One region of the Fructilactobacillus carniphilus genome, then DNA from elsewhere that is predicted to be linked to it. Evidence: predicted binding sites of a transcription regulator. Region 1 holds the regulator's gene; the other holds the start of a gene.
The links. Region 1 encodes NrdR, which represses ribonucleotide reductase genes. Its sites were predicted from a motif close to ACACNATATATNGTGT; they were not measured.
Positions count from the first base shown of each region.

Region 2: nrdH (glutaredoxin-like protein NrdH) is a predicted target of NrdR. The motif match lies at 11,774-11,789, and genes of this name have one in related genera.

Region 1 is NZ_CP097121.1:567,955-583,761, reverse strand. It holds gene M3M37_RS03005 (DNA translocase FtsK) at 1-1,701, shown strand, start outside; gene murC (UDP-N-acetylmuramate--L-alanine ligase) at 1,735-3,084, shown strand; gene polA (DNA polymerase I) at 3,167-5,854, shown strand; gene mutM (DNA-formamidopyrimidine glycosylase) at 5,874-6,716, shown strand; gene coaE (dephospho-CoA kinase) at 6,709-7,281, shown strand; gene nrdR (transcriptional regulator NrdR) at 7,286-7,783, shown strand; gene M3M37_RS02975 (DnaD domain protein) at 7,770-9,101, shown strand; gene dnaI (primosomal protein DnaI) at 9,104-10,027, shown strand; gene thrS (threonine--tRNA ligase) at 10,285-12,261, shown strand; gene infC (translation initiation factor IF-3) at 12,459-12,965, shown strand; gene rpmI (50S ribosomal protein L35) at 13,000-13,194, shown strand; gene rplT (50S ribosomal protein L20) at 13,229-13,582, shown strand; gene M3M37_RS02945 (YqeG family HAD IIIA-type phosphatase) at 13,705-14,229, shown strand; gene yqeH (ribosome biogenesis GTPase YqeH) at 14,229-15,362, shown strand; gene yhbY (ribosome assembly RNA-binding protein YhbY) at 15,376-15,687, shown strand; gene M3M37_RS02930 (nicotinate-nucleotide adenylyltransferase) at 15,697-15,807, shown strand, end outside.
Region 2 is NZ_CP097121.1:853,735-869,541, reverse strand. It holds gene rplL (50S ribosomal protein L7/L12) at 1-165, shown strand, start outside; gene mprF (bifunctional lysylphosphatidylglycerol flippase/synthetase MprF) at 272-2,818, shown strand; gene solA (N-methyl-L-tryptophan oxidase) at 2,859-3,983, opposite strand; gene M3M37_RS04405 (amino acid permease) at 4,544-5,929, shown strand; gene mmuM (homocysteine S-methyltransferase) at 5,916-6,830, shown strand; gene M3M37_RS04395 (L-lactate dehydrogenase) at 6,886-7,809, shown strand; partial or broken gene nrdF (class 1b ribonucleoside-diphosphate reductase subunit beta) at 8,259-9,236, opposite strand; gene nrdE (class 1b ribonucleoside-diphosphate reductase subunit alpha) at 9,251-11,419, opposite strand; gene nrdH (glutaredoxin-like protein NrdH) at 11,459-11,704, opposite strand; gene M3M37_RS04375 (class I SAM-dependent methyltransferase) at 11,871-12,479, shown strand; gene tadA (tRNA adenosine(34) deaminase TadA) at 12,476-12,964, shown strand; RNA gene ffs (signal recognition particle sRNA small type) at 12,993-13,091, shown strand; gene dnaX (DNA polymerase III subunit gamma/tau) at 13,239-14,972, shown strand; gene M3M37_RS04355 (YbaB/EbfC family nucleoid-associated protein) at 14,998-15,318, shown strand; gene recR (recombination mediator RecR) at 15,338-15,807, shown strand, end outside.

The DNA of each region.
Region 1 (15,807 bases):
GCCGAACGGGGACAGGCCGACCACTTAAGTTTATTTGAAAGGGACAATGTTCCTCAGATGAAACCAGCATCACAAGCAACGACAGCTGCGGGAAAAGATTCTGGAATTTCAACTGAAGTTACATCTAAAACAGCGGCTGCTCATTCCGAACCAGAACCGCTAGGTAAGCTAGACCAGCAACCGGAAACTAGTGCCAGTGCTTCAGAATCATTAGAACAATCAGATTCGTTATCCACTAGCACGATGATGACCACTGACGATCAAACTGTTTCTGATGAACAAATGGGATACCACTTTCCGCAATTAGAGCTATTAAAGCCATCAGTCCAGGTCGATGAAGCCGACTTAGATAACTGGATTGCTGATCAAGCCGAAAAACTCGATGATACTTTGCAGGCCTTTAACGTTGATGGTCATGTGGTTGATTGGACAAATGGTCCGACGGTTACTCAATTTCAAGTCAAGCTGGCACTGGGAGTTAAAGTTAGTAAGGTTACCAACCTGAATGATGATTTGAAACTAGCCTTAGCAGCAAAAGACATTCGGATTGAAGCACCCATTCCAGGACGCTCCACGGTAGGAATTGAAATTCCGAACCCGAAGCCACATCCGGTCATGTTACGGGAAATTTTAGCGGATCAGCATTTTCAAACGGACACGGTCAAAACCGAAATTGCTATGGGGATGAACATCGAAGGACAACCGGTGATGGCTGATTTGAAAAAGATGCCGCACGCCTTGATTGCCGGGGCCACTGGTTCAGGGAAAAGTGTCTTTATTAATAGTTTGTTGTTATCGTTGCTGTACCATGCCACCCCCCGCGATTTGCGGATGATTTTAATTGATCCGAAAGCCGTCGAATTGGCTCCCTACAATGAAATTCCGCACTTGCTGGCTCCAGTAATTTCGCAACCGCAAGAGGCTGCAGCCGCTTTAAAATGGGTTACAGAGGAAATGGATCGCCGTTACGAACGACTAACGGCCGCTGGGGTTAGAAACATTGAGCAGTATAATCGGCAAGCACAAAAGACAGACCATGCTGCCGATCGGTTACCATATATCTTGGTTGTAATCGACGAATTGGCCGATTTGATGATGACATCTGCCAACGAGGTTCAGGATTACATTGTCCGAATTACTCAAAAAGCCCGGGCCGCCGGAATTCATTTGGTGGTGGCCACGCAGCGTCCTAGTGTAGACATTGTGACGGGAACCATTAAAAATAACATTCCGACCCGAGTGGCTTTTATGGTTTCTAGTCAAGTTGATTCCCGCACAATTATTGATCAAGCTGGCGCTGAACGCTTGTTAGGGAAGGGTGATATGTTGTATCTTGGTAATGGTGCAAATAAACCAGAACGACTACAAGGGGCGTTTGTAACCAGTGAGGAAGTTGAAAAGGTGACCGATTTCGTTCGAACGCAGGGACCAGCTCACTATGAGTTTCAACCAGCTGGCCTCTTAAAGAGTGCTAATCAAGCCGCCACCCATGATGAACTATGGAATTCGGTTTTAGAGTACATTGCTGGAGAAGAGAATGTGTCAACCTCGAAATTGCAACGAGTCTTTTCGATTGGGTATAACCGTGCCGCTAGTATCATTGACGACCTAGAACAGCATAATTTTATTTCTGGGCAACAGGGATCCAAGCCGCGAGAAATTTATCTAACTAAAGAGCAGTATGCACAACTTAACCTCTAACTAACAACATAGAAGGGAACCAGTTTAAAAATTATGACAGAAGCAGAACCAAAGTTAACCAAGGAGTTAACTTATTACTTTGTGGGGATTAAGGGAACCGGAATGAGTGCAATGGCCCTCGTAGTGAAGGACATGGGTTTTCAGGTTGAAGGATCAGACATTGACAAATATACTTTTACCCAAAAGGGGTTAGAAGATGCCGGCATTCCGATTCACTCCTTTAATCCAGATAACATTAAACCGGGCATGGCATTGGTCGTCGGGAATGCGTTTAAGGATGATCAACCAGAGGTCTTACGAGCCAAAGAATTAGGCCTACCGATTTACCGCTACCCTGAATTTTTAGGTCAATTAATTAAGGGGTATACCAGCATCGCAGTTTGTGGTGCGCACGGAAAAACCAGCACGACGGGATTGTTAGCCCACGTGTTGAGTGGAATTGCTCCAACTGATTATTTAATCGGAGATGGATCAGGGAATGCGGTTCCCGATGCTCGTTTTTTTGTTTATGAAGCAGACGAATACCGACGCCATTTTATGCCAACTTACCCTGACTATGCCATTATGACTAACATTGATTTTGATCATCCAGATTACTATACCGGAATTGATGATGTGTTTGATGCCTTTCAAACTTTTGCTAGTCACGTTAAAAAGGGCATTTTTGCGTGGGGGGATGATCCCTATTTACGTAAGTTGAAAGTAGATGTTCCTGTTTACTACTATGGAACGGGAGAAAATGATGATTTTCGTGCCCTTGATGTAAAACGGACGACTACCGGTTCAACCTTTAACGTTGTCTTTCGAGGTCGGGACTTAGGTCGCTTTGAAATTCCCCTATTTGGGGAGCATAACGTGTTAAACGCACTCGCTGTAATCGCAGTTTCTTACTTTGAAGAGGTTGATTTAGCGGAAATTCGCCGCGAATTGATGACTTTCAAGGGGGTTAAACGGCGGTTTGCCCAGGTGAAGGTGAACGACATGACCATTATTGATGACTACGCCCACCATCCTTCAGAGATTCGGGCTACTTTAGACGCTGCTCGACAAGAATATCCCAATAAAAAGATTGTGGTGGTTTTTCAACCACACACCTTTAGTCGGACCATTGCGTACCTGGATGACTTTGCTGACACGTTGGGAAAAGCGGATCAAGTGTACGTCACCAAGATTTATGGCTCCCCTCGCGAAAAATCTGGTGATGTCTCTAGCCAGGACTTAGTTGATAAGATTCCTGGTAGTGCTCTGATTACTGAAGACAATATGTCACCACTTTTGGACTTTCATGATGACGTCGTAATCTTTATGGGAGCGGGAGACATCCAGAAGTACGAACGTACTTACGAAGATTTACTGAGTCATTTGAGTAAAAAGGTTAATTAGCAAAAAAGCATGGCGGGTAGTCATGCTTTTTTTCGCATAATTAATCAGGTAAAATGAAGTTAAAATAACGGAGGAAGTTTAGATGGGTGTCAAAAAGATATTATTAATTGACGGCAATTCCTTATTTTATAAGGCTTTTTTTGCTCTCTATCAATCGTTAGACCGCTTTACTAATCAAGAGGGACTCCATACGAATGCATTGTATGGATTTAACCGGATGTTAAATGACATGTTAGCTCGAGTGCAACCTGATGCAGTCTTAGCGGCGTTTGATGCTGGTCAAACTACCTTTCGGACTAAAATGTATGACGAGTACAAGGGTGGCCGGGATAAAATGCCGGAAGAATTGCGAGAACAGTTTCCGTATGTGATGGATTTATTGAAGGCTCGCGGCATTAAGACCTACGAACTCGATAACTTTGAAGCTGATGATATCATCGGGACCACTGCCAAACAGGCGGAAGCAGCTGGATATGAGGTAACGGTTGTGACCGGCGATCGGGATTTAACCCAACTTTGTTCGAAACAAACCACTGTAAAAGTTTCAAAAAAGGGAGTTAGTGACATCGAAGCTTACACTCCTGAGTACGTGGAAGCAACGATGGGAATTAAGCCTGCTCAAATTGTGGATGTGAAAGGGTTGCAAGGAGATACCTCTGATAATTATCCGGGAGTAGAAAAGGTTGGACCCAAAACGGCGCTTAAATTAGTGAAGCAGTTTGGGACGATTGAGAACCTGTATCAACACCTAGACGAGGTTTCTGGAAAAAAATTAAAGGAACACCTGGTACAGGACCAAAAACAAGCCTTTTTATCTAAGGAACTAGCAACCATTAAGCGCGATGCGCCCCTCACGGTGGGCTTATCCGACATGAAATATTTGGGTGATCAAGAACCAGCACTGCAAGATTTTTACCAAAAAATGAACTTTCGCAGTTTCTTAACGGAAGCTGGAACAGAAAAAACAGTAACTACAGAACTGCCGAAGGTAGAATACACGATTTTGACCGCTGAAAATGCAGTGGAATTAGATCAGTTTACTACCGAAATTGCGGTTAACGTGGAAATGTTGACGGCTAATTATCACGTGGCGGATCAAGTCGGATTGGTACTAGGGACTCCAGAGAACTGGTACGTAACAAATGACATTGACTTAGTGGAAAATGAGCACGTTAAACGATTGTTAGAGAGTACTACCGTCAAAAAGAACGTTTTTGATAATAAAGCGCAACGTGTCGCTTTGCAGCGGGATGGAGTTCGATTACAAAACGTTGACTTTGATATGTTGCTGGTCTCGTATTTGTTAAATACCTTGAATAACGCTGATGATGTGGGCGAGGTGGCCCTGCAACACGATTATCAAGGAGTTTTGCCAGATCAAGATGTCTATGGGAAAGGTAAAAGTCTCAAGTTACCGGAGTTACCCGCATTTTATGCCCATTTGGTGCGCAAAGCGTTAGCGATTAGTTCATTAAAGGACCAAATGTTGACGGGACTAACGGAACACCAACAGTCCAATTTATACCGGGAAATGGAACTGCCGTTATCGGAAGTACTAGCACAGATGGAAATTACCGGAATTAAGGTTGATCCAGAGCGTCTAGATGAGTTAAAGAGTAAGTTTCAAGAACGAGTTTCGGAATTACAGCAGGGTATTTATCAGGACGCCGGTCAGGAATTTAACATTGGGTCTCCGAAGCAGCTGGGAGAAATTCTGTTTGAAAAACTCAAGCTCCCGGTAATTAAAAAGACCAAGACCGGTTATTCAACCTCGGTCGACGTGTTAGAAAAATTAGCTCCCGAACATCCCATCATCGAAAAGATTTTAGCCTACCGGCAGTTAACCAAGTTAATTTCCACCTATATTGATGGGATTAAGAGCGATATCCTTAGTGATCAAAAGGTGCACACTCGTTACCTGCAAACATTAACCCAGACGGGACGGTTGTCTTCGGTTGATCCCAACTTACAAAACATTCCGGTGCGGACGGAAGAAGGACGTAAAATTCGTGAAGCCTTTGTTCCATCTCATCCGGACTGGGTCTTATTCTCTTCCGATTACTCCCAAATCGAGTTGCGGGTGTTGGCCGCCATTTCCGGTGACCAGAACATGAAAGCAGCCTTTGCTAGTGACGAAGATATCCATGCGGTCACTGCCCGTCGCATTTTTGAACTAGGCGAAACGGAGACCGTAGACGCAAACCTAAGACGGCAAGCCAAAGCGGTTAACTTTGGGATTGTGTATGGAATTAGTTCGTACGGATTGGCTCATAACACCGGAATTTCTAATCCGGAAGCCAAGCGTTTTATCGATAAGTACTTTCATGAATATCCGGGAGTAAAGGAGTACATGGATAACAGCGTGGCGTTTGCTAAACAGCATGGATATGTCGAAACAATTTCGAAACGGCGCCGTTACATCCCGGAAATTACATCCCGGAGTTTTCACCAACGCCAGTTTGCAGAACGAATCGCGATGAATTCTCCCATTCAAGGAAGCGCGGCCGATATCATTAAAGCGGCCATGATTCGCATGAATCACGTGTTGGCAACGGAAGGATTACAGGCACGGATGTTGCTGCAAATTCATGATGAGTTAATTTTGGAAGCACCCCAAACAGAAGTTGCAACGTTAGCTAAAATTGTGCCGGAGGTCATGGATTCGATTATGAAAACGGATCCGTTGCTCCAAAAAGCGGCCGTTAATTTTGACGTTCCGTTAAAAGTGGAGAGTCATTCCGGTGACAATTGGTATAATATAAAAAAATAAAACGAATGTAGGTGGAAAAATGCCTGAATTACCAGAAGTAGAAACCGTCCGTTCCGGACTAACTAAATTAGTGCAAGGCGCAACAATTGAATCCGTTGAAGTCTTGTACCCGAAAATGATTAATATCCCTGCTGCTGATTTTGAAAAGGAGCTTGCGGGTAAACAAATTATTCGGATTGACCGCCGGGGAAAGTATTTATTATTTCGACTCAGTGATGATTTAACCCTGGTTTCGCACTTGCGGATGGAAGGAAAATACGAAGTTGAGCCAGAGGGATCGCCACGACCTAAACATACCAATATCGTTTTTCATCTCAACGATGGCCGCGAGTTGTGGTACAAGGATACTCGGATGTTTGGAAAAATGGCGCTCGTAAAGGATGACGAGGTCATGAATTTATCAGGATTAAATAAAATTGGTCCCGAACCAACGGATGCTGACTTAAGTTTTACGTATCTTAAAGAACGACTGCATAAATCCCATCGAAAAATCAAGGCCTTCTTACTGGATCAATCCCAAGTCGCAGGTCTCGGTAACATTTATTGTGACGAGGTGCTGTGGATGTCTAAAATTCATCCAGAGCAAATGACTAACTATGTTAGTGATGCAGAGATTGAAACGCTTCGGCAAAACATTATTAAAGAAATTGCTGCTGCCATTAAAGGGCATGGAACCACGGTGCACTCGTATTCGAACGCCTTTGGTGAAGCCGGCGAATTTCAAAATCAACTACAGGCTTATGGTCGGAAAGGTGAACCGTGCCGACGATGTGGAACACCCATGGAAAAAATTAAAGTGGCTCAACGGGGAACGACCTTCTGTCCCCAGTGCCAAGTGGTTCATGGTGATTTAAGTGACTAGAATAATTGGATTGACGGGCGGCATTGCCACCGGTAAATCAACGGCAGCTGCTTATTTGCGGGAACAAGGGTTTCCGGTTTTGGATTTAGATCAACTGACGCATGAGTTAGAGGACTACGATCATGATGTGATTCAACAAATTACGGCCATTTTTGGCTCAGCAGTACAAACGGACGGACAGATTGATCGCCAAAAATTGGGTCGCGTTGTTTTTAATAATCCGCACCAGTTAAAACAACTAGTTCGGATTATTAATCCGGCCCTATTAAAGGTCATCACGGAAACAACGGCTTCTGACTGGTTGATTCTGGATGCCCCGACCTTGTTTGAAAACGGGTTTACCAGTTACGTAGATTTAATTTTAATGGTGACCTGTGACCCCCTGGTCCAGATGCAGCGGCTAATTGCGCGGGATCAGGTTTCGATTAGTTGGGCTAGTCGATTAATCGGGGCCCAGTGGTCACAACAAACTAAGGCTGCTTTAGCCGATCAGGTCGTTGACAGTACCTACGGCAAACAGCAACTTTGTCGAGAACTCCAGCGTTTTATTGAGAATCTGAGGTGAAATAATGAAGTGTCCAAGGTGTCACCAAGCTTCGTCTAAAGTGATTGATAGTCGTCCCCTAGATGGGGGAACAGAAATTAGGCGGCGGCGAGAATGTGAGCACTGTGGTTATCGGTTTACCACGTTTGAAACAATTGAAGCTACTCCGTTACTGGTTATTAAGAAGAACGGTGACCGGGAAGAATTTAGTACTGATAAATTACTCCGAGGGATTATTCGTTCGTGTGAAAAACGGCCGGTGTCGATGGCGCAAATGAATGAGATCGTTAATCAGACCAAACAGAACATCGAAAATCAAGATACCGGCAGTCATGAAGTTTCTAGTAAAGCAATTGGGGAATCCGTTATGAACGGTCTTAAAGATGTGGATGAGATTGCGTACATTCGGTTTGCCAGTGTGTACCGTCAATTTAAAGACATGAATGAATTTTATGCTAAAATGCAAGAATTAATGGGAAATGAGACAGCTTCATCATCAGAAAGTGATCATGATGACAAATAATCAGCATTCAATTGATCCGCAAAGTAAGTTTCAGGTTCTACGAGCACATGAATTGACCACAGAACAGCGAATGAGCCTGGATCGTTTGTATTTACCAATGATTGGTAACGATGCATATGCGTTGGTTAACTTACTGTGGCACCAACCGCAACAATTTCAGGGTCATTTTAGTTTGATGAGTACGTTACAAATTGATGCAGAAGCACTATACCAGGCTCGGCTAAAGCTAGAGGGAGCAGGGTTATTGCAGGTGTATACAGACCAAACCCAGTTTCATTACCGGTTGGTGGATCCACTGACGCCGGTGGTCTTTTTCGAAAATGACACGTTAAGTCAATTTTTGTTGGAAATGGTAGGCGAAAATCAATTTGTAGAACTAACGCAGCAATTGTTACCGACTCCGGTTGATGTAAGCAATTTTGATGATCAGACCCACAGCTTTTGGCAGGTTTTTGCGACGCAACCAACAACTGGTGCTCCGTTAGTCAAAGCAGCTCAGCAGCGGTCCCAGATTTCTGAATCAACCACGGTAAAATCAGATTTGCCCACCGTTGATCTCCAGTTAATGCTTAGTATCTTACAGAGTTCGTTTGTTAATTTAGCGGATGTAAAAAAGAATCAGCCTTTGTTTGCGGTAACTAAACAGCTTTATGGAGTAGAGGAAACGGAGATGGCTCGGGTAGTTGAACAAGCTACTAATCTCACTACCAATCGCTTTGACAAGCAGAAGTTTCAGTTACTAATGGCGAGAAAATATCAGTCGACGCCAGCCACTCAGCCAGAACCGCAGACAACGACTAATCATGCTGATAACGCTAACGTTAGTTTTACTAGTCAAGAACGCGAGCTACTCCAAGTAGCTGAAACTACCGCGCCGGTTCCTTTTTTAAGTGCTATCAAACAAGAAAAAGGTGGGTATGCGACAGCTGCCGAAGAGCGATCGTTACGCCAATTGTTGGAACAAAACGTTTTACCCAGTGCGGTAGTCAACATGCTCATTTACTTATTGCTGGTCGATCGGGAAAATCCGACACTGAATAAAAATTTGTTAGATACGATTGCCAATGACTGGGCTCAGCGTCACATTCAAACCGCAGCTCAGGCGCTGACAGAAATTAAGCAACGTGAACAACGAATAACGAAGCAGCGCACCAAGCGAACGAAGCAAAAACAACAAACGGTAAAAGAAACCTTGCCAGAATGGGCTTATCAAGCTGATCATCAACGGTCGACGAAGCAGGCTTCGGCCTCTAATCGAAAATTAATTAAAGAAAAACTAGCAAAATTACGGAATAATCAATCAGAGGGGAGTGAATAGAAATGAAAAACGTGGGGAAGGGGTTGAAAACTTCCATGCAAAACCACCATTTGACCGAACAGTACCAAAAACTGTTGCAATCCGTGTATGCTGACCCGGATGTGCAGGAATTTGTCCGGGAGCACCAAGCTGAATTGGCTCCCCAAGCGGTGCAAAAATCGGCGTCGAAGCTCTATGAATTTGTGAATGAGAAAAAGAAAATGGCAGCGGGACAGACTACTTTTGCCCCCGGATATGCGCCGCAACTAGTGGTAAACGATCATTTAATCGAGGTTGCCTACCAACCGACCAAAGACTTTTTACGACGGCAACGCAACCAACGGATGAAGAATAACTTTGTAACTGTGGGAATGACCCCTGAAATCAAACGGGTTAACTTTGAAGATTATGAGCCGACTCCCGATCAAGAAGAGGTCATTATTGATTTAATTAACTTCATTGAAAATTATGAACAGGATTCGCAGAAACACCAAAAGGCGTTGTATTTATACGGACCATTTGGGGTGGGAAAAACCTTTGTGATGGCTGCGATGGCGCACCGGCTCTCTGATCATGGCGTCAAAACCATGTTGGTGCACTTCCCATCGTTTGCAGTGGAACTAAAAAACGCGATTGGTGACAATACGTTTAAATCGAAGGTTGATCAAGTTAAAAAAATGCCGGTTTTGATTATTGATGATATCGGAGCAGATTCGATGTCTGCTTGGATTCGGGATGATGTGTTGGGTGTGATCTTGGAATACCGGATGCAAAATCAACTACCCACGTTTTTCACTTCTAACTTCTCTATGGATGAGTTAGCCAAGGAACATTTGGCAGTTACCGCCCGCAATGAAGCAGAGCCACTCAAGGCGCAACGATTAATGGAACGAATTAAATTCTTAGCTCGTCCGGTTTATTTGAATGGCAATAATTTAAGAAATTAAGTTCTTGCGCTTGACACTGGTTCATTTGGTGATTAGACTACTAGATAAGGATATGGGTTAGGCCTAAATTCACAGAGAGAGTAGTTCAATTCTGGAAGCTACTTGTTGGCAGGTTTAACTTACCACCTTACTTAAAACAATGTGAATAAATGTGGTTAACAGAGATATCCGATTTTCGGATAATTTGGGTGGAACCGCGTCGAGACGACGCCCCTTGGTATTTTTACCAGGGGGCTTTTTATTTAGGAGGAATGAAAATGGCACAAATTACGTTTGAATTTCCAGACGGACGCAACCAAGCGTTTGATAGTGGAATTACGATTGCCGAGATTGCTAAATCAATCTCAGTTAGCTTAGCCAAAAAAACCATTGCCGGAAAGGTTGATGGTCAACTAGTGGACGTCCAAGCTCCGTTAACGGCTGGTGGGAAGTTAGAAATTATTACGGCTGATTCAGAAGCTGGTTTAACTGTTTTACGCCAAAGTGCAGCTGAACTACTGGCAGCAGTAGTAAAACGAGAATTTCCCGGAGTTCGACTGGGTCGCTTAGCTGCTGATGAAGACGGCTTTTACGTTGATACGGAAAAAGATGAACGTCAAATCAGTGCTGATGAACTAGATGGCTTAGCTGATAAGATGCAACGGGTCATCAAGGACAACGCTTCCGTTAAACGAGTAACCTTAAGCAAGGATGACGCTTTAAACGAAGTTAGCGGTGATCGGTACCAGACCGAATTGATTAAGGAACTTGATAGTGGCGAAGTTCCTTTCTATGAAATTGGTGGTCAATTAGTCTACGCTCAAGTTGTTGCAGCTCCTAGTCTTAAGGACTTAAAGCACTTTAAACTGTTATCCGTAGCTGGAGCTTACTGGGAAGGCAAGTCATCTAACCCCATGCTACAACGGTTATACGGAACGGCCTTTTACAAAGCTGCTGACTTAGAAGCAGACTTAAAGAAACGGCAAGAAGCACGGGAACGGGATCACCGGGTGATTGGAAATAACTTGGACTTGTTCTTCGTTGATCCAAAGGTTGGAGCGGGATTACCATATTGGATGCCAAACGGGGCTACGATTCGGCGGACGATTGAACGTTACATCGTCGACAAGGAAGTTGCTAACGGTTATCAACACGTTTACACTCCAGTCCTTGCTAACTTGGATCTGTACAAGCAGTCTGGTCACTGGGAACACTATCGTGATGACATGTTCCCACCAATGAAAATGGACGACGATGAAATGTTGGAATTACGTCCGATGAACTGTCCTTCTCACATTCAAATTTACAACCACCACATCCGTTCCTACCGGGAATTACCACTCCGGATTGCAGAACTAGGAATGATGCACCGTTACGAAAAATCGGGAGCCCTCAGTGGATTACAACGGGTTCGGGAAATGACGCTTAACGATGGTCACACGTTCGTTGCTCCGGATCAAATCCAAGATGAATTTAAGAAGATCCTGAACTTAATGATGGAAGTTTACCATGACTTTGACATCGACAACTACACGTTCCGGCTTAGTTACCGTGACCCAGAAAACACGGAAAAATACTTTGACGATGACGAAATGTGGAACAAGGCGCAAACGATGTTGAAAGGTGCCATGGATGAATTAGGGTTAGACTACGTCGAAGCCGAAGGGGAAGCAGCCTTCTACGGTCCTAAACTGGACGTACAAACGAAGACGGCCCTTGGTAATGAAGAAACGTTGTCAACGATTCAACTGGACTTCATGCTACCTGAACGGTTTGATTTACACTACGTGGGTGAAGACGGTCAAGAACACCGTCCCGTTATGATTCACCGTGGTTTAGTTTCAACGATGGAACGGTTCACAGCCTACCTAATTGAAATGTACAAAGGAGCTTTCCCAACCTGGTTAGCACCAAAACAAGTGCAGATCATTCCAGTTAGTGATGAAAAACACGGTCAATACGCGCGCCAAATCAACGAAAAACTGCAAGCCATGCACATCCGGTCGGCAGTGGACGAACGTTCTGAAAAGATGGGTTACTTAATTCGGGATGCGCAGACGCATAAAATTCCGTACACGATTGTGGTTGGTGACGATGAAGTTAACAACGACACGATCTCAGTTCGTAAGTACGGAGAAGATGACAGTCGGGAATTATCAATGGATGACTTCACGGTTGAAATCATGAAAGATATCGCTAGTTATTCACGTGATGAGACTAAAGATGATCAAGCAAAAGAAAAGGTTGACAAGTAATTATAGCCTTGATATGATTAAATGGTTAAAAGCAGAGGCTTCCCGCTTCTCGCCTTAGGGACAAATGGTCGCTGGGCTAATCGGATGCAATTCTATGGGGTTCCCCATAGAAAAAGGCGGGAGCTCAGTTGAGTTCCTGCCTTTTTTCTGCTTTGAAATTTACTTGGAGGTGAATCACCATAGCAAAAAGAGATCAAATGGTCAACGATGGAATTAAAGCTCGTGAAATGATGGTTATTGATGATCAAGGAAACAAACTTGGGTTGAAATCAAAGGCGGAAGCAATGCAAATTGCTGAAGATGCGAACTTGGACTTAGTCTTAGTCGCACCAAACGCTAAGCCAGCGGTTGCTAAAATTCTTGATTACGGGAAGTACCGGTTCAATCGACAAAAGAAAGAACGTGAAGCTCGTAAGAAGCAAAAAACGGTAAGCGTGAAGGAAATTCGGTTGAGTCCAACGATTGATACGAATGACTTCAACACGAAGTTGAAGAATGCGCAAAAGTTCTTAACGAAGGGCGAAAAGGTCCGGGTTTCAATTCGGTTTAAAGGTCGGGCCATTACGCATAAAGAAATTGGTCGAGATGTCTTAAATCGGATGGCTGACGCTTTATCTGACATTGCGACCGTTACGCAACGAGCTAAAATGGATGGCCGGAGTATGTTCTTGATGCTTGCACCAAGTAATAAAACTAAAAACTAGTTTACGTTTGTAAACCAAAGAGGAGGAAATTGTTATGCCAAAAATGAAATCAAACCGTGCAGTTGCTAAGCGGTTTAAGAAAACTGCTAAGGGTGGGTTAAAGAGTGCCCATGCTTTTACTAGTCACCGTTTCCACGGAAAGACGAAGAAACAACGTCGTCACTTACGTGGGACTCACATGTTAAACAACATTTGGGTTAAGACCTACACTGAATTATTAAAGAAATAAACTAAGTTAAATTTTAATCTAGGGGGATTTTAATATGCCACGAGTAAAAGGCGGAACTGCTACACGGAACCGGCGCAAACGCGTCCTTAAACTAGCTAAGGGATACCGCGGTGGAAAACACCGACTCTTTAAAACTGCTAAAGATCAAGTAATGAAATCACGGGAATATGCCTTTCGTGATCGTCGTAACAACAAGGGTAACTTCCGGAAACTTTGGATTACTCGAATCAACGCAGCAGCTCGGATGAACGACATTAGCTACAGCAAATTAATGCACGGTTTAAAGGCCGCTAACATTGACGTAAACCGGAAAATGTTGGCTGACTTGGCTGTGAATGATGCTGATGCTTTTGCAGCCTTAGTTGCCGAAGCAAAAAAAGCTTTATAAAATAAGCGTAAAAGACTTCTGCTAGTGATGACTGGTGGAAGTTTTTTGTTTTTTACAGGGCTACTATTTCTCCAGCAGATGCTTTAAAATAGGGGATAAACGACAAAGAAGAGAGGGTTTTTATGTTAAGAGTTTTTAAACCAACCTGGATGGTGGAAAGTGTGTTTCATATTTCCCCCCAAAAACTAAAGCGACACGGGATTACAACCGTTTTGGCTGATTTAGATAATACCCTCATTCCTTGGAACAATAAAACCAGTACAAAAAGATTAAGGCATTGGATGGAGTCTTTACATGCTGCCGGGATCAAGTTAGTGGTGGTCTCCAACAATAATCCGCGCCGAGTTAAACATGCAATTGCTGATCTGCAGTTGCCGTTCGTGGCCCATGCCCTGAAGCCACTACCGGTTGGAATTAAACGGGTGTTAAAGCAGGACCACCTTAATCGGGGTGAAGTAGTGATGGTGGGTGACCAACTATTAACCGACGTATTAGCGGCTAATAACTGTAAGATTAAGAGTATTTGGGTGAAACCCCTCGTGAAAACTGATTTATTGCCTACCAAGATTAATCGGCAGCTCGAAAAACTGGTCTACCGGCTAATTCGCAAGAAATATCACTTACAGTGGAAGGAAGATATTGATTAATGGATGAAAACCAAGGAAAAGAGACAACTGAAACAGAACCTTTGCTTTGCATCGGTTGTGGAGCTCAGATTCAAACCACGGATCCAGAAGCACCTGGCTATACCCCGAAAGGGGCCTTAGCCAAAGGGATGAAAACCGGGGAATTGTATTGCCAACGCTGTTTTCGGTTGCGTCATTACAATGAAATCCAACCAGTGAGCGTTTCTGATGATGAATTTTTAAATTTACTGAGTCAAATTGGGACGACTAATTCACTGGTAGTCTACGTGGTTGATATTTTTGACGTCAACGGAAGTTTGATTCCCGGTTTACAACGCTTTGTCGGTGATAATCCGGTGCTCGTAGTGGGCAATAAGGTCGACTTACTCCCAGCATCATTTAAACCCAAAAAGGTTAAAGATTGGCTACGGCAAATGGTCAATCGGGCCGGAATTCGTCCGGTGGGCGTGGAACTGGTTTCAGCCCGGACCAATCAATCCGTTGATGATTTATTAAAAGTCATTAATCAAAATGCCCGTAATCGAGATGTTTACGTCGTTGGAGTCACTAACGTGGGTAAATCAACGTTAATTAACCAAATCATTCGTCAAAGTTCGGGCGAGGAACAGGTTATCACCACGTCCAAGTTCCCGGGTACTACGCTTGATTTGATCAAAATTCCATTGGATAACGGTCATGATTTAATTGATACGCCCGGGATTATTCATGCCAGTCAAATGGCACATTACTTAAATAGTCATGATCTAAAGTACGTTTCACCCCAAAAACGGATTAAACCCCGTTCTTACCAGTTAAATGCGGAGCAAACCCTCTTTTTAGGGGCGTTAGGACGGTTTGACTACGTGAGCGGACCCAAAGCGGGGTTCACGGTCTACGTTGATAATAACCTCATGATTCACCGGACCAAATTGGAGAATGCTGACGCGTTTTTTGAAAAGCACGCGGGAGAATTACTAACTCCGCCTGCGGGATCAGAGAACGTGATTCCACTGCAACGCCATGAGTTTAAAGTGACCGATACTTCTGATTTAGTGATTGAAGGATTAGGTTGGATTACCGTGCCTAAGGGCAGTGTCGTATCCGGTTGGGCGCCAAAGGGTGTGGCCGTCTTAATTAGAAAATCCATGTTTTAGTAAAGGAGAAACTATGCAACTAACGGGGAAACAAAAGCGATTTTTACGGGCCAATGCAAACCAACTCCGTCCGATTTTTTCGGTGGGGAAAAACGGGCTCAATGACGTCTGGTTGAAAGAAGTCGCTCAGGCAGTTGATAAGCGAGAATTGGTAAAGGTCAGCATCCAACAAAGTGCGGACGTTGCTCCGGCAGATGTGAAAGCATTTATTGAGGCCAACAGCGACATCCAAGTGGTCCAAACGATTGGGAAAACGGTCTTACTTTTTCATGAATCTAGTCAGCCGAACCGCCGCGATATCTCCCACGGAGTTTATCAACTATAGGATTGTGCAATGCGAAAATTAAAAGTAGGATTACTCGGGGGGACCTTTAATCCGGTCCACCAGGGACATTTAATCATTGCAGAGCAGGCTTTAGCTCAACTGCAGTTAGATCGAGTGGAC
Region 2 (15,807 bases), 290 kb from region 1:
AAAGTTATTAAGGAAATCAAAAACATCACTGGTCTTGGTTTGAAAGAATCTAAGGCAATGGTTGATGACGCTCCATCAATCGTTAAGGAAGGTCTTTCAGAAGACGAAGCTAACGATATTAAAGAAAAACTTGAAGCTCAAGGTGCTACTGTTACCCTTAAGTAGTCATAGTCTTCTTAAACAAGGATGTGTGTTTTTCACACATCCTTTTTTACTAGGAGGATTTTTGCATGATTAAACCACGAGGCGACCAGAATTTTGGAGGAAACCTGTGAAAAATTTTATTAAACGAGTATCGGATTGGTTTAACCGTTATCTAAACGTGCTGAAAGCACTGTTTTTAATTGTAATGATTGTCTTTGTTATCTACGAAGGGCATAACATTCTGCAAGAAATTAACGGGCGACAGATGCAGGCCAGCTTGGCTTCCCAGTCACCGCTGCATTTGCTGATTTTAACCGTACTCGGTCTTTTGGCAGTCACACCGATGTTGACCTACGATTTTACAATTGTTGAGTTTTTGCCAGGAAAGTTTAAACCCGGTTACATCATTAAGAGTGGCTGGATTACTAATAGTTTTACCAACATTGCCGGCTTTGGAGGCTTTTTAGGGGCCAGTTTACGGGCGAGTTTTTACAGTAAGAACGCGACCAAGAAACAGGTGCTCTATGCAATTTCTAAGATTGCGCTGTTCTTACTAGCCGGCTTATCCACTTATTGTATTGTGTCGTTAGTGATGATTTACGGGTTTGGTGTAGGTCAGCAAGATCATCGTTACTGGCCATTTTTGCTAGGAGGAGGAATTTACTTCCCGGTGATTTTCCTGTTTACCCGCTTCAACAACTCGGAATTTTTCGCTGATTTGACGATTAAACGGGAAATTAAGTTAATTATCGGTTCCTGTTTAGAATGGGGCAGTTGTGGCCTGTTCTTCATCATCATTGGGATGTTCATGAACCTCCACATCGACTTTGTTAGTGTCTTTCCGTTGTTCATTGCAGCGAACGTCATTGGGGTCATCTCAATGCTGCCTGGGGGACTGGGAACCTTTGATTTAACGATGATTACCGGATTAGGATTTATGGGAGTTTCACCAACCACCGCAACCGTGTGGGTGCTGTTGTACCGGGTCTTTTACTACTTTATTCCGTTTGGAATTGGGGTCGTGCTCTTTGCTCAGGAATTATTGAAGCGGTTTAACCGCTTCTTAGATGATATTCCAGCGAACATTGTACAACGGTCGTCCCAGATCATTGTGACCTGTTTCATGTACTTCTCTGGGATTATGATGATTCTGTTGGCTACGGTGCCGAACGTGGTGCTGGTCAACCCATTGTACTTTTCGCTGGCACCTTTTAGTCTGTACTTCTTGGGGCAATTATCAAATGTGATTGTCGGCTGTCTGTTAATCGGACTGGCACGCGGAGTCGGAGCCCGGGTGCAAAAGGCGTTCTGGCCTACGGTAATTCTACTGGTCTTTGCAATTGCGAATACCCTGTGGAAAGAAGATTTTCCACTCCCACTGGCCATCTTTCTGATTTTTATCCTGATTTGTCTGTGGTTGGCCCGGAAGGGGCTCTATCGGGAACGACTGACCTACTCGTGGGGAGCGCTAATTACTGACGCTGGCTTATTCATTGCCACGTTTGGTCTCTACGTCCTTGTCGGTTTTGTGTTAGGCAATCACCGCCACTTACAGTTGACCAATGCCTATCTCTTGCCGTCCCAGCAAACTTGGGTAATTGGGCTGATTGGGTTTATAATCGCCATCTGCATTCTCTATGGTCTGTATCGCTATTTAACCTACGCGAACCTAGCATGGTACGATCTTCCGTTTGATGGTGAACGGATTAAAAAGTTGATTAATCAGTACAGTGGGAATGAAGTTAGTCACTTGGTTTTCCTGCGGGATAAAAAGGTGTACTTCTATACAGAAGACGGCGAAGATCAAATCGCCTTTATGTATAAACAAAAAGCGAATAAGCTGATTATCATGGGGGAACCTTTTGGAAATCAGGAGAAACTAGAAGCAGCGATTGATCAGTTCATGATTGATGTGGATAACGCGGATCTAACCCTCGTCTTCTACGAAGTCAGTGAATCGTTGACGATGATGCTGCACGATAAAGGCTTTGACTTTATTAAGGCCGGTGAAGAAGGTCAGGTTGATCTGAACCAATTTACCCTGGTGGGAAAACGACACCGAGGAGAACGGGCTTTAATGCACAAGTTTGAACGAGATGGGTACCATTTTGAGATTTTGCAACCACCGTTCAGTGATAAATTGCTGAGCGAGTTGAAAGAAATTTCTGACGAGTGGCTCCACGGTCGCGAAGAAAAGGGCTTCTCACTCGGATTTTTCGATCCGTACTATCTGAACCAGGCTCCAATTGCGGTCTTTCGAAATGAAGACCAACAAATCGTGGCCTTTGCCAACATCATGCCGACGGGAGATCATAAGATGACGTCGATTGACTTGATGCGGTCTAGTTCTAAAGCACCATCAGGAGTGATGGATGGGATTTTCATTAACCTGTTCCAGTACTCAAAGGACGAGGGTTATCAATGTTTTAACTTGGGGATGGCTCCGTTAGCCAACGTGGGGAATTCCCGTTTTAGTTTCATTAACGAAAAGATTGCCCACTTGATTTACGAATATGGGGACTCGTTCTATAGTTTCCAGGGATTGCGTTCGTACAAGCAAAAATACGTGGATAAGTGGGAATCTAAGTACTTTGTGTACCGGAAGAATAACTCACTGGTCTTCACGATGCTCCAGTTATTAGCGGTTGTGAACGAACGACCAAAACAACAATAAACAAGAAAAAGCGCTTGGCAGTTGCCAAACGCTTTTTTGGTTAGAAACGATTGAGTTGAAAGGGAGTGAGATCAAAGTTAGTCGATTTTTCCGCTGCTCGGTTAGCAATAATCTGGCCCAACACGCTGGCAAACTTAAAGCCGTGGCCACTTAATCCGGTTACGATTTGGACGTTGCGATTGTCCGGCAGGTAGTCAATGATGAAGTCCTGGTCGAGCGTTAAATCATAGCTACAAGCACCACCGTGATCTAGGCCGGCAGTGCCTGTCAGATGGTGGTCCAATAACGGGTCAATTTCATGGTAATCCTGTTCATAGCTTCCAAAGGGAGTTCGCTCATCGGGATGGTCAATTGGTTGGCCCCCGTTGTGGCGGCCGATTTTAATCGTTCCTTCGATACCCGGGAAGCCATAGTAAGTATCGCCATTGGTTAACTCGACGGTAAAGCCTGGAAAGCCCGCAGCTTCGGTTAAGCGCTCATCCGTGGTCTTAAACCAGTTAAAGACCTTGCGGACTGATTGAATTGGTAAATCGGGGAGTAATTCTTTGACCCAGGTTCCCGTGGTGACCGCTACCTGATGGGCCTGATAGGTTTGCTGGGGCGTCGTAATTGCTAAATCACCGTTGGCTAACTGCCGCAGTTGGTGCACCGGTTGGTTGAATTCCTGTTGGACGTCATTCTTGCGAGCCAGATCCAGATAAGCGGTAATGGCGGTTTCTGATTCCAAGTAACCACCGGTGGGTTCAAATAGTCCCCGGTATTCTGCGGCAAAGTTCCAGTTGGGATACCGCTGGTGAATTTCAGTGTTTGTGAGTGATTCCAGGGGAATTTGAAATTCCCGGGCGCTGGCTTCGAGTTCTGTCAGAAACGCCGAAGTGGGTTGCGCAACGCTCAGAATCCCGGTTTGGTGAAAGATGGATTGGTGTGACTGGGTGCCCAGTTCGTCCCAAAGTTGTTGGGCGGCTAATACCAAGGGCACGTACTGATGACCTTCTCCGTAGGCATGCCGAATCAAACGGGTTTGGCCGTGATGAGATCCGGAGTCGTGCGGGGGAACGTGGGCATCGAGTTCGAGGACGTTGAGCCCCGCTTGGCTAGCGTAATAACCAGCGGCGGCACCTACCGACCCGGTCCCGATGATGGCTAAGTCGTAAATCTTACGCATAAAAATCTCCTTTTTTACTTTAATTTAGTTAGTGCTGATTATTTCGGAAAAAGTGACGCTTGTCAAATACTAATTAATCTAAGTTTATAAATAATGGGACTGAAAGTTCGGCAACATGAGGATTGACGATCGTTAATTCAATTTATAATTGTTTTTATCATTAATCAACGAATGCTAGACTAAATTATGCCATGATTGTTAGCCAATAATCGTTTTTTTGTGCCATCATCAAGTTGACGCTCTTACAAAAGCGCGCTACACTGATAAAAATATTTAAACCGCTGCAGTTGAGTAAGTCGGAGCGTTTCTCAGCGAGTCCCTGGGTGGTGCAAAGGGATGAAACTAACTGACTGAAGATGGACTGGCAAACTGGTCGTGGGGTGAATCATGAGCCCGACGCGGGGTAGTTACCGATATCAAGACTCAGTTATACTGACCAGCTGTAACTGACCGAGCTCCGCTTTGTGAGAAGGGGAGAAATGAAGGTGGCACCGCGAGTACACTCGTCCTTTTTTGAGGACGGGTGTTTTTTATTTGGTAATTGAGAAAGTAGGGATAACGTGCAACGCAAACAACATTTAGCTCGCGAGATTTCTTCAGGACAGATTCTGATGATTTCTTTAGGTGGGGTGATTGGAACCGGACTGTTTCTAAGTTCGGGCTATACGATTCACGAAGCGGGACCACTGGGGACCATTTTAGCGTATTTATTAGGAGCAGTGATTGTGTACCTAGTCATGCTGTGCCTGGGTGAATTAGCGGTGGCCATGCCAGAGACGGGCTCCTTTCACGTCTATGCCCAACGTTACTTGGGCAAAAGTGCGGGCTTTGTGGTGGCCATTTTATACTGGCTAACCTGGACCATTGCGCTGGGATCGGAATTTACGGCGGCTGGCCTGATTATGTGGCACTGGTTTCCAGGGGTCCCAGTCTGGATCTGGAGTAGCTTATTGATCGTCGTCATCTTCTTAATGAACGCTTTTTCGGTGAAATGGTTTGCTGCTACCGAGTTTTGGCTAGCCAGCATCAAGGTGATTGCAATTGTAGCGTTTATCCTGTTGGGCAGTGGCGCCATCTTGGGATTGCTACCGTACCACGGTGTTCGCCATTTCATTGGGCTGACCAACTTTACCAAGAATGGTTGGTTCCCGAACGGATTTGAGGGCGTCTTTACCACTATGTTGACCGTTAACTTTGCCTTTTCAGGGACCGAGCTCATTGGGATTACCGCTGGCGAAGCCCAGCATCCGGAACGCTCGATTCCCAAGGCAATCAGAACCACGTTGGGACGACTGGTGATCTTCTTTGTCGGCAGTATGGTGGTCATGAGTGCCTTGCTGCCGTACCAACAAGCGGGCGTGACCGAGAGCCCATTTGTCACCATTCTCTCGGCCATTGGTTTACCATGGGCCGGCAATTTGATGAACTTCGTGGTATTAACCGCCATTATTTCGGCGGCCAATTCCGGGTTGTACGCCTCGACACGGATGCTGTGGTCGCTGGCCAATCAAGGAGTGATTTCTCCCATCTTTCAGCGAACCACCAAACGAGAGATTCCCATCTACGCTTTGTTAACCAGCATGGTGGGAGGGATTCTCGCCTTATTGTCGGCCGTGTACGCTGCCGGAACGGTCTACCTGGTGTTGGTTTCCATTTCGGGGCTCGCAGTGGTCTTTGTCTGGATGGCAATTGCGTTGTCAGAAATTCGGTTTCGGGCGCAATTGTCAAAGCAGGAGGCGCAGCAGTTAGCCTTTCGGACCCCGGGTTATCCCTGGTTACCCTGGCTGGCCTTTGTACTATGCTTTTTATCATGCATCCTGATTTGGTTTGATCCGAACCAACGGATTGCTTTAGAAGTTACGCTTCCCTTCGTCCTAATCTGTTATGGTGGTTATGAACTAAAGGAATGGTTTCAAAAGAGGAGGAAACAACATGCCACAAACTAATCCAATTACAGCTAGCTTAGAAACGCCTGTTGTGCTAGACGGCGCAATGGGAACGGAACTGGAAAAACGCGGAGTTAAAACCAACGATGCGTTATGGTCTGCCAACGCACTGCTGACGGATCCGGATGCGATCTATGACGTCCATGCCAGTTACTTCCGGGCAGGGGCAGAGATTGCCATCACTGATACGTATCAAGCTAATGTGACCGCCTTTGCAAAAGTCGGCATTGAAAAAGAAGCAGCGCTGGACTTGATTCGCCGGGGGGTTCAATTAGCTCAACAAGCGCGCGATGACGTCAAACCGGAGGGTCTCGTGGCCGGCTGCGTGGGACCGTATGGGGCTTATCTAGCGGATGGTTCCGAATACACGGGAGACTACCAGTTAAGTCCTGCTGAATACGAAGCCTTTCACACGGAAAAGATTCAAACGTTGGTGGACGCTGGGGTAGATTTACTGTCGGTTGATACGATTCCCAACTTTGCGGAGGTCCAGGCCTTAACTACGATTCTGGCGCAGCAACCTCATTTAGTCCCGACTTGGATTAGTTTAAGTATCAAGGATCCTTATCATCTTAGTGATGGAACGCCGTTAGACGTGGTTACAGAGTGGCTGGATCATTCACAGGCGGTCAGTGGGATTGGAATCAACTGCATGCCTTTTGAGAACGTTTTGCCAGCGTTGAAATTAATGAGGCAAGTCACGCAGAAGCCGTTGGTTGTTTATCCCAATCCGGGTGATATTTATGATCCAGAAACCAAAACCTGGACTCCGGTCGAACACCCCCAGACCTTTGCCGACGTAGTGCCGGATTGGTTGGCTGCGGGTGCGAACATTATTGGCGGTTGTTGCCGGACTACGCCAGCGGAGATCGAACAAATTGCAAAATTATTAAAAAAATAATGGTAAAAACTTAACTTTGTGTTAAAATATGCAACAACGAACGGGAGGGATTTTTATGACACGAAAAATTGGAGTAATTGGGATGGGACACGTTGGTTCTACGGTAGCCCACTACATCGTGGCCAACGGGTTTGCGGATGATCTGGTCCTAATCGATAAGAACGAGGCCAAGGTTACGGCGGATGCGATTGATTTTCGCGAAGCCATGCCCAACTTGCCGTTTCACACCAACATTACGGTGAACGACTATGCGGCTTTAAAGGATGCGGACGTCATTATTTCCGCTCTGGGAAACATTCGCTTAAACGACGGAGCCAACGAAGATCGGTTCTCCGAATTAGCTTATAACAGTGAGCAGGTCAAAGAAGTGGCCCCGCGGATTCGGGATTCCGGCTTTAACGGTATCATCATTGCGATTACCAATCCGGTGGACGTGATTACCCAGTTGTACCAACAAATCACGGGCTTACCAAAGAAACACGTGATTGGAACGGGAACCTTATTGGATTCCGCTCGGATGAAGCGCGCGGTTGCCGAAAAGCTTGGCATCGATTCGCGGTCCGTGACGGGTTATAACCTGGGTGAACACGGAAACTCCCAGTTTACCGCTTGGTCAACGGTGCGCGCTTTAGACCAACCGCTGACGGAACTGGCAGAAACTAAGGGACTTGATTTGGCTGCCTTGGATAACGAAGCTCGGCACGGTGGTTACGCGGTCTTCAAGGGGAAAGGTTACACCAACTATGGAGTAGCGACGGCGGCCGTTCGATTAGCAAACGTGGTCTTGTCAGACGCCAAAACCGTCTTGCCAGTGTCGAACTATCGTTCCGAATACGACGTCTACCTGTCTCATCCAGTGATTGTCGGGCGTGACGGTGTGGTTGCTGACGTGCCGTTGCAATTGACGGATGAAGAACTGGAAAAGCTCCAAAATTCGGCGGATTTCATCAAGGAAAACTACGAAAAGTATAAAAATTAGTGCACAAAAAAAGCTGTCATCCAATTGGGTGACAGCTTTTTGTTTATCTATAAAATATAATGAATATACGAAAATGTAATTTAACTTTTACTAAAACTAGCGAATAAATAGTATTTTTCACCCATTTTTTGAATAAAAACAAGTGCTTCTGTATTGTTTAAATTTTCAGGGTTAATGACATCTTGTATTCTATTTTTAATTATTTCGCTAGATTTGGGGTCTATATCATTAAATAAATTATAAAAAGTGTAATAGACTTCTTCAGCAGATCCCCCATTTGGTTGACCTACCGAAAATTTAAGATGGTTAAATTCAGTAACGTTTATTTTTTTGAGTTCAATTGAGAAACTTATATCACTCCAAAGGCCTGTTTTAATATCATCAACGGTATTTAAATTTTCTTCTAATGCTTTTTTTATAAATTTTTTGTTCTTTGTTAAATTAGGCTTGTAATCGTTGTCGCTCATGGCTTCGACGTTTCCCAGTCGATAACCGTTTCCAACTTCGGAGAAGAAGTCATGGTTCACGGTCGAAGTGGAGATTCCGTTCATAACCACGGGGTTCACGTCTTCGGCAGTATCAGGGAACATCGGATCCTGACCGAGGTTCATGAGCGCCTTGTTGGCGTTGTAACGGATGAAGGTTAAGACCTTGTCCGTCCAGCCGACTTCATCGTACAAGAGGTGGGTATACTTCTCTTCGTTTTCATAGAGGTCATACAGGAAGCTGTACATCCAGTCCTTGAGTTCTTGTTGCTCGTTGTCTGAAAGCTGGTTGAACTCGGTTTGGAATTTGTAACCAATGTAAGTTCCGTGCACCGATTCGTCCCGGATAATCAATTTGATGATTTCAGCCACGTTGGTTAACTGGTTGTGACCTAGGTACCAGAGCGGCGTAAAGAAACCGGAGTAAAAGAGGAAGGTTTCCAAGAAGACGCTGGAAATCTTCTTTTTCAAGGGACTTTCATCGTCGTGGTAGAGGGTATAGATGCGTTTCGTCTTGTTTTGCAGGAACTCTTCTGAGTCACTCCATGCAAAGATCTCGGTAATTTCCTTCGGGGTATTCAGGGTTGAGAAAATGGTGGAGTAACTCTTGGCGTGGACCGATTCCATGAACTGGATGTTATTTAACACCGCAATTTCATGCTGGGTCTTGGCGTTAAGGCGTAGGGCCGCCATTCCGTCTTGGGATTGGAGCGTATCTAAAAGGGTTAAGCCCCCAAAGACGTGCCCGACCAACCACTTGTGGTCGTCGTCTAATTCGCGCCAATCCTTTAAGTCGTTTGACACCGGCACCCGCGTATCGAGCCAGAACTGTTCCGTTAGTTTGTGCCAGGTCGCCTTATCAATCTCGTCGGAAACCTCGTTCCAGTTGATGGCGTCGTAATTACCGTCCCATTTTCCGGTTAGTACTTTGTTTAAATCCATGAACTTTTCCCCTCCTAAATTACACAGCTTTCACACTCGTTGGCCCCGATGGTATCGTTGTTATCGGTAAACGTCCGGACGTAGTAAATCGACTTAATTCCCTTGTGGTGGGCGTAGTTCCGCAGAATCGTGAGATCCCGGGTCGACATTTTTTCGTCCCGTCCGGTTTTCCACTCGTACATGCCTTCCGGAATCGTGGACCGCATGAACATGGTCATACTAAGGCTTTGGTCAACGTGTTGTTGAGCTGCCGCGTAAATGTCGATTTCCTTGCGCATGTCAACGTCGTAGGCCGATTCGTAGTACTTGATGGTGTCGTTAGACAGGTAGGGAGCGGGATAGAAGATGGTTCCAATCTTCGCTTCCTGCCGTTCCTCAATTCGGCTCACGATGGGCGCCAAACTAGCGGTGGCATCCCCAATGTAGGACGTCGATCCGTTGGGGGCGACGGCCAAGCGGTTTTGGTGGTACAAGCCATCCCGCATTACGGCCAGTTTCAGTTCTTCCCAGTCTGCTGGACTCGGAATAAAAGTATCCTTAAATAATTCTTTAACCCGGTCAGAAGTGGGTCCCCAATCTTGTTGGGTGTACTTATCAAAGTAACTGCCGTCAGCATACTTACTCTTCTCAAAGTTGTGGAAGGTTTTGCCTCGTTCGCGAGCTAACCGGTTAGAAGCGACTAAACTCCAGTAGTTTAAGAGCATGAAGTAGATGCTGGTAAACTCGATTGATTCGGGGGAACCGTAGTACATGTGGTGGAGGGCAAAGTAGGAATGTAAGCCCATCGCTCCCAGCCCAATCGAGTGGCTGAGGTCATTACCGTGGCGAATCGAGGGCACGGTGTTGATGTTACTGATGTCCGTCACAAATGTGAGGGCCCGGACCATGGCTTCAATTGATTTACCAAAGTCCGGGGACTGCATCAGGTTCACAACGTTTGTGGAACCCAAGTTACAGGAGACGTCGGTTCCGAGTTTTTCGTACTGTTGTTCGTCGTTAATGATGGACGGCGTTTGGACCTGCATGATTTCAGAACACAGGTTACTCATGATGATTTTGCCGTCGATGGGGTTCTCGCGGTTAGCCGTGTCAATGTTAATGATGTAGGGATAACCAGATTCTTGTTGCAACTTACCAATCTCAGTTTCCAGGTCCCGCGCCTTAATGTACTTCTTTTTAATGTTGTCATTATTGACCAGGTTGTCGTATTCCTTAGTGATGTCCACGTAGGAGAACGGCACGCCGTATTCTTGTTCGACGTCGTAGGGGCTAAATAGGGCCATGTCCTTGTTTTCGGCAGCCAGTTCGTAGAACTTATCGGGGACGGTCACCCCTAAAGACAGGGTATTAACCCGAATTTTTTCGTCCGCGTTTTCCTTTTTCACGGCCAGAAAGTCGATGATGTCTGGGTGAAAGACGCTCAGGTACACGACTCCGGCTCCTTGTCGTTGACCTAGTTGGTTCGAGTAGCTAAAGCTATCTTCCAACAGTTTCATGACCGGCATCACACCACTAGCGGCTCCCTGGATGTGTTTGATGGGATCGCCAGCGGCCCGCAGGTTGTTGAGGTTAATGCCGACCCCGCCCCCAATTTTGGAGAGCTGGAGAGCCGAGTTAATCGTCCGACCAATGCTGTTCATGTCATCAGTGGATTGGATTAAAAAACAGGAGACGAATTCGCCCCGGCGCTTTTTCCCGGCGTTTAAGAAGGTCGGGGTAGCTGGTTGGAAGCGTTGATGAATTAATTCGTCTGCTAAAGCGAGAGCCAGTTCCTGATCGCCGTTCGCCAGGTAGAGGGCGTTCATTGCCGTCCGATCGATGTAACGTTCGAGGTATTGATTACCGTCATCCGTCTTTAAAGCATACTGAGCGTAAAACTTGTAAGCAGCCATAAAGGAATGGAAGTGGAAATCCTGACTGTTTAAGTAGTCGTAAAGTTTTTCAATGAACGTCAAAGAATATTGTTTTAAAAACGCTTCTTCTACGTAATCGTGGTCGATTAGGTAGTCAAAGCGTTCTTGTAACGAGTTAAATTGCATGAGGTTAGGTGCGACGTTTTCTGCTAAGAAAGCTTCGAGCGCCTCTTGATCTTTATCGAGCCGGATACGGCCGTCCTTGGTCGGAATGTTAATTTCGTTGTTTAAGCGAAAGTAACTGGCATCCGTGTGGTCTTTGAGCGACATATACTGATTCCCCTTAATGTGTATAATGAAAGTGGTGGTTTATACAGTTGCTAATTGTTCAACTAAGCGTTTCAGTTGGTCGGGCCGAAAACCACCAAAAGCCTCTAATACTTCTGATTCCACCACGGGAACGGCTTGAAAACCTTGCTCCTTTAAGTAGGGAATTAAGGCTGGGTTTTCACTGGTGTTCTTTTCAGTAAAATCCACGTTGTGTTCGGTTAAAAAACGCTTGGTCATTTTGCATTGGATGCAGTTGTTTTTAGTGTAAACGGTAATCTGGTTCATAATGGACTCCTTCTTTCGTTTGACTATATTCTGATTCTACTACGAAAATGGATTCTTTCAACCAAAAAAACACCACATGTTGTGTCACTCGATTGAGAAACACACTACATGTGGTATGTGAAACAAAATTTTAGCATGATTAATTAAATTAAGGGATGTGATTTTTGTGAGCGACTTTTATTATACACCGAATCCGGATGTGATTCACGACGAAAAAGAATGGGATTTTACAATCGAGGGGCAGACCCTCCATTTCATTTCAGACAACGGAGTGTTTTCTAAACGAACCGTGGACTACGGCTCCCGGGTTTTGATTGAGAACGTGAACCTTACTGATCTACCTGCCGGTCCAATCTTAGACTTAGGTTGTGGTTACGGTCCGATTGGGTTGTTTTTAGCTAAAGAATATCCAGACCGTCAGTTTGAGTTAGTGGATGTGAACCAACGAGCGCTGGCGCTCGCAGAACGCAACGCCGCGGTCAACGGGATTAGCAACGTTACCGTTGCGACTTCAGACGTGTATGCGGGGGTAGGCGAGCAGCAATTTGCCGCCGTGGTCACGAATCCCCCGGTTCGGGCTGGCAAAGACGTGGTGGACGCCATGATTACCGGGGCTGCCACTCATTTGCGTCCCAACGGCCGACTGTTGGTGGTGTTACAAAAGAAACAAGGGGCACCGTCAGCCAAGCGCTTGATGCAGGCAACCTTTGGGAACGCGGAAGTCATCAAACGCGATAAGGGTTACTACGTCTTAGCGAGCGTGCAGCACTCATGATGACGGAGGACGAACGCTACATGGGCCAGGCACTGGCGGAAGCGCGCTTTGCGGCCCAAATCGGCGAAATTCCCATTGGAGCCGTGATTGTCAAGGACCACCAAGTCATTGGAACCGGCCATAACCTGCGCGAACATACGAAGTTAGCCACCCAGCACGCGGAACTGATTGCGATTGAGGAGGCTTGTCTAGCGGTGCAAAGTTGGCGGCTAACCGGCTGTACTTTGTACGTCACGATTGAACCCTGCCTGATGTGCGCCGGAGCAATTGTGAACGCCCGGGTTGACCGGGTGGTTTACGGGGCAGCTAATCCGAAAGCCGGGGCGGGGGAAAGTTTGTACCAAGCTCTGACGGACGAACGCCAAAATCACCAAGTGGAACTAGTGACCGGCTGCCGGGCTGTGGAAGCTGGGGCCGTGATGCAGGCTTTTTTTCGCGACAAACGCCAGCGCCGGAAAAAACGAAAGCAAGGGCTGGACAAGTAGCCGGGGTTAAGTTATGATAGTAACTGCCGTAAGGCCTTGAAGCAAGGGCAGACTTACGAACCGTGTCAGGTCCGGAAGGAAGCAGCACTAAGTATTTTTTGTCCTGTGCTTCTTGTTGTTAGCAAATAAACTCCTAGCCAATTTGGCTAGGAGATTTTTTTTACAATAATTATGGTAAAAACGGATGCGAATGCATCAATTAGAATCGTGGTAATTCGGCGGCATTCTCGCTATAATGTTAGCAGGTGGCGTTCCAGAAGAAAGGAAGGGTGACATGAGTTATCAAGCTTTATACCGGGTCTGGCGGCCCCAACGCTTTGATGAAATCGTGGGGCAACGGGTCATTACGAAGACGTTAAAAAACGCTTTGATAACCGATCAGATTAGTCACGCTTATCTGTTTAGTGGACCCCGTGGAACGGGGAAAACTTCAACTGCGAAGATTTTGGCTAAGGCGGTTAACTGTCAGCATTTAAAAGACGGAGAGCCGTGTAACGAGTGTGAAACCTGCGTCGCCATCAATCAGGGTGCTTTAAACGATGTGATTGAAATTGACGCGGCCTCTAATAACGGGGTCGAAGAGATTCGTAACATCCGTGATAAGGCCAAGTATGCCCCCACGGAGGCAACGTATAAGGTTTACATCATTGACGAAGTGCACATGTTGTCGACCGGAGCCTTTAACGCGTTGTTAAAAACCCTGGAGGAACCGCCGACCCACGTGATCTTTATCCTGGCCACGACGGAACCCCATAAGATTCCGGCAACCATCCTGTCCCGGTTGCAGCGCTTTGATTTCAAACGCATTAGTGCGACGGACATCGAGGAACAGCTCACAAAGATTTTGGAGAGTAAAAAGGTTCAATTCGATGACCGCGCGGTGAAAATCATTGCTAAGAGCGCCGAAGGGGGAATGCGGGATGCCTTGAGTATTCTGGATCAAGCTCTTTCGTATGATCCGGAGCAGTTGACTTATGACAGTGCCCTCCAAGTGACGGGGAGCGTTGCCCGTGATGAGCTCCAGCGCTACTTTGAAGCTGTACTAGCGGGGGACGTGAGCAGTGGACTCCAGGTCGTAGAAGCCACTTTAGCGGATGGCAAAGACGCCAGTCAGTTTATTGAAGACCTGGTGGATTACTGCCAAAACTTGTTGCTGTACCAACAAAATGAAGCCCTGGTAACGGCTGACGAGTTAGGCCTGCTGGGCGATAACTTCCAAAAGATTGCGCAGGAAGTCGACCGGCGCAAAATCTACCAGTTCGTAGAGATTATGAACGAGGTGCAACAACAGCTGCGGTTTACCTATCATCCGGACCTCTATCTGGACATTTTAACCGTTCGGTTGGCGGATGCAGAAGCGCAACCAACGACGCCGGCACCTCCGGCAGAAGCTGCGCCTCCTGCCGGATACCAGCAGCTAGAAGAGCGAGTGGCCCAGTTACAACAGCAACTGCAGACGTTACAGCAACAGCCAGCCCCTGCGACGCCAGCATCGGAGCAAGCGTCATCTGTTAAACGGGCGGTTCCGAATAGTCCCAAGGCTCCTAAGCCCGATGTAAATGGCATCTTTGGCATCTTGGATGCGGCGACTAAGCCGGCCTTGGAACAATATCGTAGCAACTGGGGCGCGTTGTTACAGTTACTGAGCGTTACCCAGCGGGCCGTATTACACGTGGCCCGACCGGTAGCGGCCAGTGATGCGGGCGTCGTGATTGCCTTTGACTACGGCTTTTTATACCAAAAAGCCGGAAGTGATGAACAACTAATGACAGCGCTTGAGCAAGGCTTAGAACAGTTGCTGGGTCAGGTTCCTAAAGTCTTTTTTGTGCCGAAAGAAGAATGGCCGACGCTCCGGCAGGAGTACCTACAGCAGCATCCGCGTGGAGCGCAATCAGAAACAGCTGAGCAACCAGCGGAACAATCTGAACCAACGACGGAAGAACCAAAGAACGTCCGTCGCGCCAAAGAACTCTTTGGCGATGAGTTAGTGAACGTTGAAGATGATTAATTTATAATTTAAAGGAGAAATTACAATGGCAATGAACGGAATGAACATGGGTAAGTTAATGAAGCAAGCACAAGACATGCAACGCAAGATGAGTGCCCAACAAGCAGAAATTGACCAACAAGAATTCACGGGTAAAGCTCCCGATGACTTAGTGGTTGCTACTTTTACCGGGGACCGGAAGATGAAGGATTTACAAATTAAAAAAGAAGCATTGGATCCCGATGATCCGGACATGATTTCTGATTTGACGATTGCAGCCGTGAACGACGCATTGGAACAAATTGACGAAACCACGAAGAACAAGATGGGACAATTCACCCAGGGAATGAACATCCCCGGACTTTAATAGTAAAGAGGAAATCAGCATGCAGTATCCAGAACCAGTGGCTAAGCTCATTGATGGTTTCATGCACCTGCCTGGAATCGGGGAAAAAACGGCCACCCGGTTGGCATTTTATACGATTGATATGCCCAAGGATGAGGTGCAGCAGTTTGCCCAAGCTTTAAATGATACGAAGGAAAAATTAACCTTCTGTTCCGTGTGCGGTAATATCACGGAAACCGATCCGTGTGAAATCTGCAGTGATCCTCTGCGTGATCAATCCCAAGTGTTGGTGGTAGAGCAACCCAAAGACATTGCCACCATGGAAAAGATGAAGGATTACCACGGGCTGTACCACGTGTTACACGGAGTACTGTCGCCAATGGAGGGCAAGGGTCCTGATGACATTAACATCAGCTCTTTAATTAAACGGTTGCAACAAAACGAGACCATCAAAGAAGTGATTATTGCTACAAACGCCACGCCGGAAGGGGACGCCACGGCGATGTACTT